Regions from separate parts of the Streptosporangium sp. DT93 genome, predicted to be linked through region 2. Evidence: riboswitches for the same ligand, from Rfam matches in the RefSeq annotation. Region 2 holds a riboswitch; each other region holds the start of a gene.
What was found. Region 2 has a riboswitch for cyclic di-AMP ahead of ACLQ2R_RS09555 (C40 family peptidase). Riboswitches for the same ligand answer to the same signal wherever they lie in the genome.

Region 1: linked by a shared signal. The riboswitch ahead of ACLQ2R_RS38640 (CHAP domain-containing protein) and the one ahead of ACLQ2R_RS09555 (C40 family peptidase) in region 2 are both predicted to bind cyclic di-AMP.
Region 3: linked by a shared signal. The riboswitch ahead of ACLQ2R_RS31480 (coiled-coil domain-containing protein) and the one ahead of ACLQ2R_RS09555 (C40 family peptidase) in region 2 are both predicted to bind cyclic di-AMP.
Region 4: linked by a shared signal. The riboswitch ahead of ACLQ2R_RS24255 (C40 family peptidase) and the one ahead of ACLQ2R_RS09555 (C40 family peptidase) in region 2 are both predicted to bind cyclic di-AMP.

Annotation. Positions count from the first base shown of each region.
Region 1 covers NZ_JBNCLF010000034.1:51,037-53,227, reverse strand. Annotated here, with positions in the region: gene ACLQ2R_RS38645 (oxidoreductase) at 1-103, shown strand, start outside; cyclic di-AMP (ydaO/yuaA leader) riboswitch at 638-776, shown strand; gene ACLQ2R_RS38640 (CHAP domain-containing protein) at 796-1,512, shown strand.
Region 2 covers NZ_JBNCLF010000003.1:372,351-374,541, forward strand. Annotated here, with positions in the region: gene ACLQ2R_RS09550 (3-isopropylmalate dehydrogenase) at 1-613, opposite strand, end outside; cyclic di-AMP (ydaO/yuaA leader) riboswitch at 757-982, shown strand; gene ACLQ2R_RS09555 (C40 family peptidase) at 1,022-1,582, shown strand.
Region 3 covers NZ_JBNCLF010000018.1:136,584-138,774, reverse strand. Annotated here, with positions in the region: gene galT (galactose-1-phosphate uridylyltransferase) at 1-856, shown strand, start outside; cyclic di-AMP (ydaO/yuaA leader) riboswitch at 928-1,064, shown strand; gene ACLQ2R_RS31480 (coiled-coil domain-containing protein) at 1,068-2,042, shown strand; gene ACLQ2R_RS31475 (serine hydrolase domain-containing protein) at 2,098-2,191, opposite strand, start outside.
Region 4 covers NZ_JBNCLF010000012.1:34,150-36,340, forward strand. Annotated here, with positions in the region: gene ACLQ2R_RS24250 (DUF1905 domain-containing protein) at 142-432, shown strand; cyclic di-AMP (ydaO/yuaA leader) riboswitch at 849-1,005, shown strand; gene ACLQ2R_RS24255 (C40 family peptidase) at 1,139-1,696, shown strand; gene ACLQ2R_RS24260 (hypothetical protein) at 1,778-2,191, shown strand, end outside.

The DNA of each region.
Region 1 (2,191 bases), on a different contig from region 2:
CCGGGTGCTGCGTCCCTCCGCGCGGGCGGCCGATCCGGCGGTGGCGGCGCGCCTGTGGGAGGTGTCGGAGGAGCTGACCGGCGTACGGTTCGCGGAGTCCTGAAGGCGGCCCTGAGCCCTGCCCGGGCATCGCCGGATCCGGTGCCCGGAAGGGCCTCGCGAGGGGTTTGAATAGGTTTTGAATAGGTTTACGAGGGGGTCGTCCGGCGCTCCCCGAGTTTTTACCATCGAAGGCCAGTTCGATGAAACGCGCCCTCGGTGACGTCCGGGGCGGGCGTCCCGGCACACCTCCGGAGACCTCTGCCCGCGCGAGGGGGAGTCGGCGTACCACGACCGGATCGCCGGGGGCAGCGGGATTCCTCGCCCGGCCGACCGGAAAAGCCCGGCCCCGGAAAGGGGCACGCGCAGGTCGCGGGAAGGGCGATCCATTCCCCTCCCCCGGGGGCGGAATACCCCTCCCTACCCTCCTGACCAGGGCCTACTGCCACGTGAAGGCAATATGTCTTGCTTGTAATCGTCTGTCCGGATGACGTAAGTTCATCCCGTTCATGGCAAATGTCTAGGTCTATCCAGGTCTGAGCATTGCCGTCACATTGCCCGACCGTGTCTCGTCGGAGCGGACCCCCTCCGCCCCCGGTGAGCACGGCCGCCGAATCCGCGAGGTCTGCGGAACCGGGGAACCACGTTCCTGGGGTGAATCAACGCATCCGTGCGTCGTAGGGCACTTCCCAGCCCGAACCCGTCAGCTAACCCGGTAGGTGGAATGGAAGCGACGCAAGGAGTCGAACCCCCATCATGACCGAGCACACCCCCACCCCCACCCGCACCCCCACCGCCCCCCGACTGGCACGCATCCTGCTCAGCGCCGCCGTCGTCCTGGCCGCCGGGGTCTCGGGCCCCGCCGCACTGGCCGACGACCACACCTCCCTGACCCCTCCCGCCGACACCAGGACCGCGGAGGTCTCGCAGGACGCCGGATCCGCCACCCCCCTGGAGATCGCGGCCCAGCGGCTTCCCAAGGTCACGGCCGCGCAGGTGCTGAACCTGGCCGCGCAGCAGATCGGCGTCCGGGAGAACTCCATGGGCGGCGGGACCAAGTTCCACCAGTGGTACATGTCCTCCCCCCGTGCCCAGGAGACCGCCGCCCGCGACGGAGGCAACATCTACGGCTACGCCAACGCCCCCTGGTGCGCGATGTTCGTGTCCTGGGTCGGCGAGATGGCCGGCATCCGGCCCACGATGGGCTGGGACGCCTACACCGTCACCCACGCCAAGTGGTTCGCGGAGAACGGGCACTGGGGCACCGTCCCCACCCCCGGCGCCGTCGTCTACTTCGACTGGCAGCAGGGCAAGAGCATCGACGGGATCGACCACGTCGGCTTCGTCAAGCAGGACAACGGGGACGGCACGATCACCACGATCGAGGGCAACACCGGCAACGGTGACGTCGAGCAGCTCGTCCGGCCCGTCTCCGAGGTCGTCGGCTACGGCTACCCGGTCTACGCCGGCTGACCCCTCCCATCCCCTCCCGACCGGCCGGGGTCTTCACCCGGCCGGGACGCACCCGTCGTCCACCGTGCCCGCCCATGACCGCCCATGACCGCCTGCGCCTGCCTGTGACCGCCCGTGCCCGCCGTCCCACCCACCAGGGAGGCGGGCCTCGCCGTGCGCGCCCTCCGGCCCCCACGCGGCCGTACGGGATCCCGTGCGCGTGAGCCGTACCACCCCAGCGCCGGCCACACCCCGCGGGTACGACGACACCCTCGGGCACGACGACACGCGGACGCCGACCGCAGGGCCGGGCACGACCGTACGCGGGCATGACCCGTACGCCGGGCATGACGGCAGGCGGGCACGGCGACAGCGAGCACGACGGCACGCGGGTGCGACGGCACCGCGACCGTACGGGGCATGGCGGCATGATGGCACGAAGGCGGGGCCCCGCGCTGGATCACACCCGGATCGGCCCCGGGTTGGGAGCGCGAAATGCCCTGACTGTATGCCCGTGTGATGGGAGCGCTCCCAAAACCCTATATGGGATGTATATCACCATTTAGGGCCTCTAGACCCCGCAAAACGCCTCGCATGTAACGGTTACGTTTCGGCGTATTGACGTGCTGGACGCCCATCGTCCACTCTTCGTGGGAGCGCTCCCAAAGCTCATTGAGGAAAGACCACATCGTGAGACCGC
Region 2 (2,191 bases):
CGACCCTCGCGAAGGTGCGGGCCCACAGGTCGCCGGCGTAGGTGAGCACGTTGGTCTTGTGGACCAGCGTCAGCTTCCTGCGGGGGCGCGACAGGGCCTTGTCGAAGGCGTAGCGCACCACGCGCTCGACGCCGTACGCGGTGTTGAGCGACTCCTGGGTGGCGATCTCGTGCGGGGTGCCGTGGCGCATCACGCCACCGGCGCCGGCGTAGGGCCCCTCGGTCCCCTCGCGGACGACGACCATGTCGATGTCCTCCGGCCGGGCCCTGCCCAGGGGGGTCTCCACGCCGGGGAAGAGCTTGACCGGCCGCAGGTTCACGTAGTGGTCGAGCCGGAAGCGGAGCTTGAGCAGCAGGTCGCGCTCCAGCACGCCCGGGGGCACGCTGGGGTCGCCGACCGCGCCGAGCAGGATCGCGTCGTACCCGCGCAGCTCCTCCAGGACGCCGGCGGGCAGCGTCTCGCCGGTCTCGTGGTAGCGCTTGGCGCCGAGATCGTAGGTGGTGGTCTCCACCTTCGTGCCGACGGCTTCGAGGACCTTCAGCCCTTCGGTGACGACCTCGACCCCGATCCCGTCCCCGGGGATGACCGCCAGGCGGATGTTACGCGAATCCATGCCGTCACCCTACCGGGCCGTCTCGATGCTTGAACACCGGTCTCATTCCTCGGACAGATTTTCCATCCGAGCGACTTTTGATCGTTTTGCCCATTTTTAGTCTATATTGACCGTTTCATGGTGTTTGGTTATGGTCCTCATCGTTCAGATTCATGCCTAATTCGTCCGGATCATCCTTATCGATGCGGACGAAGCCGGGGAACCACTCTTGCCGGGATCCGTCCGGGCCCGGGAATCCCGCTCCTGACCGGAGCGCGTTCCCGTACGCCCGGCAGGTCCCTCGGGGCGAGTCGGCGCGCTCCCGCGCCGTAGGGCGGCCTCCACGCCCGAGCCCGACAGCTCACCCGGCCGGCCCCATGGAAGGAACGAACGATTCTGTACGGCACAGTCTGCTCTCGCGTCGCGTCCGTGCTCGTCGCCGGGACCGCGGTGCTCGCGACCCCGGCCGCGGCCCACGCCGTGACACCGGCCGCCTCGCCCCTGCCCGCCCCCGGGCCCGCCGCGCTCGGCATGCCCGCCCTGAGGGGAGCGCTGAGGGCCGCGTCCCTGCGTCCCGCCTGGCAGAAGGCCCTGAGCTGGGCGATGTCCAAGCGCGGCACGCCCTACTCCTGGGGCGGCACCGGCCGCGGCGGCTTCGACTGCTCGGGGCTGATGCTCCGCGCCTACGAGGCGGCCGGCATCACGCTGCCCCGCGTGTCCTCCGACCAGTACGAGGCGTTCTCCGCGAAGATCGCCTGGAAGGATCTGAGACCGGGGGACCTGGTCTTCTTCAGCGGCCTCGGGCACGTCGGAATGATCACGAAGCCCGGGTACATGGTGCACGCCCCGCGCAGCGGGGACGTGGTCAAGGAGGAGCGGCTGAGCTCCTGGCGGCGCGCCGCCTTCGCCGGCGGGGTGCGCCCCGACCCCGAGGGGGTCGAACTGGCCGAGCGCATCGAGCGCGCGGCCGGACCCCTCGCCGGCGGATGACCCCCGGCCCGTCACGGGACCCGGTGGCGGACGACCCGCCGTCCGTCATCGGCGGACGACGCCGTCTCCCACCTCGTGCGGCGCCGTTCGCCGCCGGCGGGTGACCCCGCCCGTCCGCCCGTCAGCCGCGGGTGGGCGAGCCGCCGTTGTCGCGGCGGTCCAGAGCGGTCTGGAGGGCGTCGACCGCCTCGTTCTCGTTCTCGTCCGGGCGGTTCCAGGCATACATCTCGTACATGGCGGATCTCGTCTCGGTCGCGTGTGAGCGGTGAAGGTGGCCGAGACTCCGGTCAGGACTCGGACCGGGCCCGATGCCGCGGTCCGGGTCACGGACCGGCGGACGGAGGGTTCACAACCGGCGAGGGCCACGGACACCGTGGCGGGCCGCCGGCCTGCCCCTGTCAGGCCCCGCCGCGGCGGGTGAACGGTACGAACACCCGTCGCATCTCCGTTCAGGGTACCCGGCACCGCGGGGAGCGTCTCGCCCCGCGTACACACTTCTCACATGCCGAGACGGCGGACGGGTGCCCGCCGGGCCCGGTCCCAGTGGGGCGGGCGTCGGCCGAACCCCGGCCCGGCCGGGTGTGGCGGGCACCGCTGCGGCCCCGTCCC
Region 3 (2,191 bases), on a different contig from region 2:
CAGGCCCGGCAACCTCACCGAGGTGCCCTCCCCCGACTACGACGTGGCGGTGTTCGAGAACCGCTTCCCCTCGTTCTCCGACCAGCCGGGAGAGTACCGGCAGCCGGGCGGGCTGAGCGAGATCCGGCCCGGGGCCGGCCGCTGCGAGGTGGTCTGCTTCACCTCCGAGCACGACTCCTCGTTCTCCCGCCTGTCGCCCGAGAGGGTCGAGCTGGTCATGGAGGCGTGGATCGACCGTACGGCGGAGCTGTCGGCCCTGCCCGGGGTGGAGCAGGTGTTCTGCTTCGAGAACCGGGGCTCCGAGATCGGCATCACCCTGGCCCACCCGCACGGGCAGATCTACGCCTACCCCTACGTGACCCCGCGCACCAGGCTGACCCTCGCGGCGGCCGGGCGGTACCGGGAGCGGACCGGGGGCGACCTGTTCGCCGACGTCCTGGCCTCCGAGCGGGAGGCCGGGGTGCGGGTGGTGGCCTCCAACGAGCACTGGACGGCGTTCGTCCCGGCCGCCGCGCGCTGGCCGGTCGAGGTGCACCTCTACCCGCACCGGCGGGTCCCGGACCTGGCCGGTCTGGAGGCGGCCGAGCGGGCGGCGTTCGGGCCGCTCTACACCGACGTGCTGCGCCGTCTCGACGGGCTCTTCGACATGCCGATGCCCTACATCGCGGCCTGGCACCAGGCGCCGGTCACCACCGGCCGGGACCTGTCGTACGCGCACCTGGAGCTGTTCAGCATCCGCCGCGCGCCGAACAAGCTGAAGTATCTCGCCGGGTCGGAGTCGGCGATGGGTGCCTTCGTGAACGACGTGCTGCCCGAGCAGACAGCACATCTCCTGCGCTCCATTATCACGAATTGATCACCGATGAGTATCGTTTGAGGTCGCGTGACCTGGGGTTTACCACTACTATCCTTCCCACATCGGCTGTAGCAGCCGATATGCCTAATCCCAGGCGCGTCGCCCGGGAGCCGGGGAACCACCGCACCTGGGGTGAAACCACTTCGGTGGAAGGGCATCCTCCAGCCCGAACCCGTCAGCTAACCCGGTAGGCGGAAGGAGAGGAGAGTACGTGGCGGCCCCGCCCCCCACGTTCCGCCGCCATGCCGCTCTGGCCCTCTGCCTGGGCTCGGTCGTCGCCTTCACCCTCGGCGCCCCCACCGCCGGAAGCGCCGATCCCAAGCCGTCCGAGGCCGAGCTCCGTGCCGACCTGGTCAAGCTCAACAAGAAGGTCGACGCGCTGATCGAGAACTACGCGGCCACGCGCGAGTCCCTCGGCAAGGCCGAGAAGGGCGAGGCCGTGGCCAGGCAGAACCTGCGCAGGGCCGAGGAGGTCTACGGCGAGAACGAGCGGCAGGTCGACGCCATCATCCAGCTCCAGTACCAGAGCGGCATCGGTGGCCTGCCCTCGCTGCTGTTCTCCGAGGACCTGAGCGGGGCGGCGCTGATGGAGCAGCTCGCCGCCGAGCAGAGCGCCCGGCTGAAGGGGTTCGCCGAGAGCGTCGAGCGCAGGAGGAAGGCCGCCGAGACGGCCGCCCGGCTCGCCGACGAGATCGCCAAGGAGGCCAAGGAGGTCCAGGAGCAGCGCGAGAAGGCCGAGGACGTCATCGAGGACATCAAGAACAAGATCGACCGGCTGATCACCCAGGGTTCGGGGCGCCGCTCCGACGGCAGCTGGGCCCCGCAGCTGCCCGTGGGCGCCGACAACATCACCGACCGGACCCGGATCATGCGTGACGCGATCAGGAAACGCTTCGACCTGCCGTACTCGGTCGGCTGCTACCGGGCCGAGAACGACGGCGGCGAGCACCCGCTGGGCCGCGCCTGCGACTTCATGATGAGCGCCGGCGGCTCGATGCCCTCGGCCGCCAACCTCAGGCTCGGCGACGAGATCGCCGCCTGGGCCCTCAAGAACAAGGCCAGGCTCGGCGTGAAGTACGTGATCTGGCGCCAGCGCATCAACCACGGTTCCGGCTGGCGCGGCATGTCCAACCGCGGCGGCGTCACCGCCAACCACTTCGACCACCCGCACATCTCGATGTACTAGTGCCACTCCAGACGAGACCTCGTACCGGAGTCCGCCGAGCAGGGCGGTCGAGTGGTCACAGGTACCAGCCGAGCAGGTTCCAGTGCCGGCAGAACCACAGGAGGGCGAGCAGTCCCGCCAGCACGACCGCCTGATGGCCGCGGGCCAGG
Region 4 (2,191 bases), on a different contig from region 2:
GGGCGTCCCCCGGGCGCCGGTGAGGACATTTCGTGCGCGGGCGACGATTCCGGGGCCTCGCGGGAGTCATCCTCATGGACCACCGGCCCCTCCGCGTCCGCGGGGGGTACGCCGCGACACACGACCCGGGAGACGACGACCATGCCCACGCCCACGACCCCGCAGCCGCTCGACCACATCTTCACCGCCCCGATCGAGAAGGACGGCACCTTCGCCACCTTCGTGACCGTGCCGGACTCGGCCGAGGTCCTCGGCACGAGGCGGGCCGTGAAGGTCGCCGGGACGATCGACGGCCACCCGTTCACCGCCACGCTCATGCCCTCGGGCTCCGGCCCGCACTGGCTGCCCCTGCGGGCGGAACTGTGCAGGCTCATCGGCAAGCACGCGGCCGGCGACGAGGTGGCGTTCCACCTCGACCGGAGGCTGAGCTGACCCGCCGGTCCCTCGCGGGCCCGGGGCGGTGTCTTCCCCGGATCCGGCCGGCCGGGTTTTCCGCCGAGCCGGAACGGGGGCACGGCGACCCGGGCCAGGGCCCTCCCGGGGGATCACCGCGGAAGAAGGCGCGGTGTGATGAAGATAACAAAAATCGTGATTTCCGAGGGCGCGAGTCCGGTGTGACGAGAGTCATATCTCGATCGCATAAATAGGCATCACGCAGCGGTAACGGTGAGATCAAGATGCCTTCTCGATCCCCCGTTTCGAGGAACCCTTTGCCGAAACGTGGCGATCGGAGTAACTTCTGGCTGCGCGACGTGCAAGCCATGCCGCCGCGGTGAACGACGGTCTTCGGGCCGTCTGCCCCAGAGAAATCCAACCGGCCACCGTGCCCCCGCAAGGGGCGACGTCATCGCGGTGGCCCGCCGAATTCATGCAGCCAGGAGCATGGAACCGGGGACCCAGAAGGCCCCTAACGGTGGCCAGGGGTGAATCGGCACATTTGTGTCGTAGGGCATCTTCCAAGCCCGAATCCGTCAGCTAACCCGGTAGGCATCAGTGGAAGCACCAAGGAGAAATCCTGTCTACCACCCCGCGCAACCCCCGTCTGTCACGCCTTTTCCGCCTTTCCCTGGGCGGCGTCGCCCTTACGTTGACCGCCTCGGCCGGAGCGGTCACCCTGGGACCCACCACGGCGCAGGCGATGACGGACAATCCCCCTGAGATTCTGGTCAGCGGCACGACCGGCGTCTCCGAGCAGGCCTCCGACACGGAGGCGGCGAGCGCCGGGGGTGCGAAGAGCACCGACCGGATCGCCAGGAACGTCAAGGTCAAGGCCAGGACGAAGAGGGCACCGGCCACGGCGAAGAAGACCGGGACGAGCAGGGCGGCACTGCAGAAGGTCCGGGCCGTCAAGGCCGTGACGGAGGCCAGGAAGCAGGTCGGCGATCCGTACCGGTGGGGAGCCTCCGGTCCCGGCGCGTTCGACTGCTCCGGGCTCGTCCGCTACGCCTGGCGCAAGGCGGGGGTGTCCCTCCCCAGGATCACGCAGAGCCAGTACCGGTCGATCAGGAAGAAGGTCTCGTGGAGCAGGCTGCTCCCCGGTGACCTGCTGTTCTTCAGCGGAAAGGGCCACGTCGGCATGTACGTCGGCAAGGGCAGGATGGTCCATTCGCCGAGTAGCGGCAAGACGGTGCGGATCGTGAAGCTGCAGGGCCACTACAGGTCCACCTTCGCGGGAGCGGTCCGTCCCGGCGTCTGACCCCGGGCGTCGCGACAGCGGCCCCGTCCCCCTGCCCGGGGGACGGGGCCGCTTCCGCGTGTTCGGCTACCATCGGCTCACATGTCCGTCCCGAACGGGTCCCCGCCGCGCGGATCCGTCCCGCGTGGATCCGTCCCGCGCGGACGCCGCGCCGTGCTCGCCGGGACGCTGGCGCTGCTGAGCGCCGGCCCGCTCACCGGCGCCGGGCCCCTGCCCGCCGGCCTCCGCGACCTCTGGCCGGACGGCACAACCGTCGTCCGCGGCCGGGACTCCGTGGTGGCCGGCCACCACGTGCCGCCCGCCGTCCTGCGGGACCTGGCCGCCAGGGCCGACCGGGCCTGCCGCACCGTCGCGGCCGTCTGGGGGCCGGTACGCGCGGTGGTCCTGTTCCCGGCCACCGACGCCGAGGCCGCGGCGCTCGCCGGGGCGCGCGCCACCCCCGCCCCGGCCTCGCTGGCCGCCCTGGCCACCGCCGACCGGGTCGTCGTCCTGCCG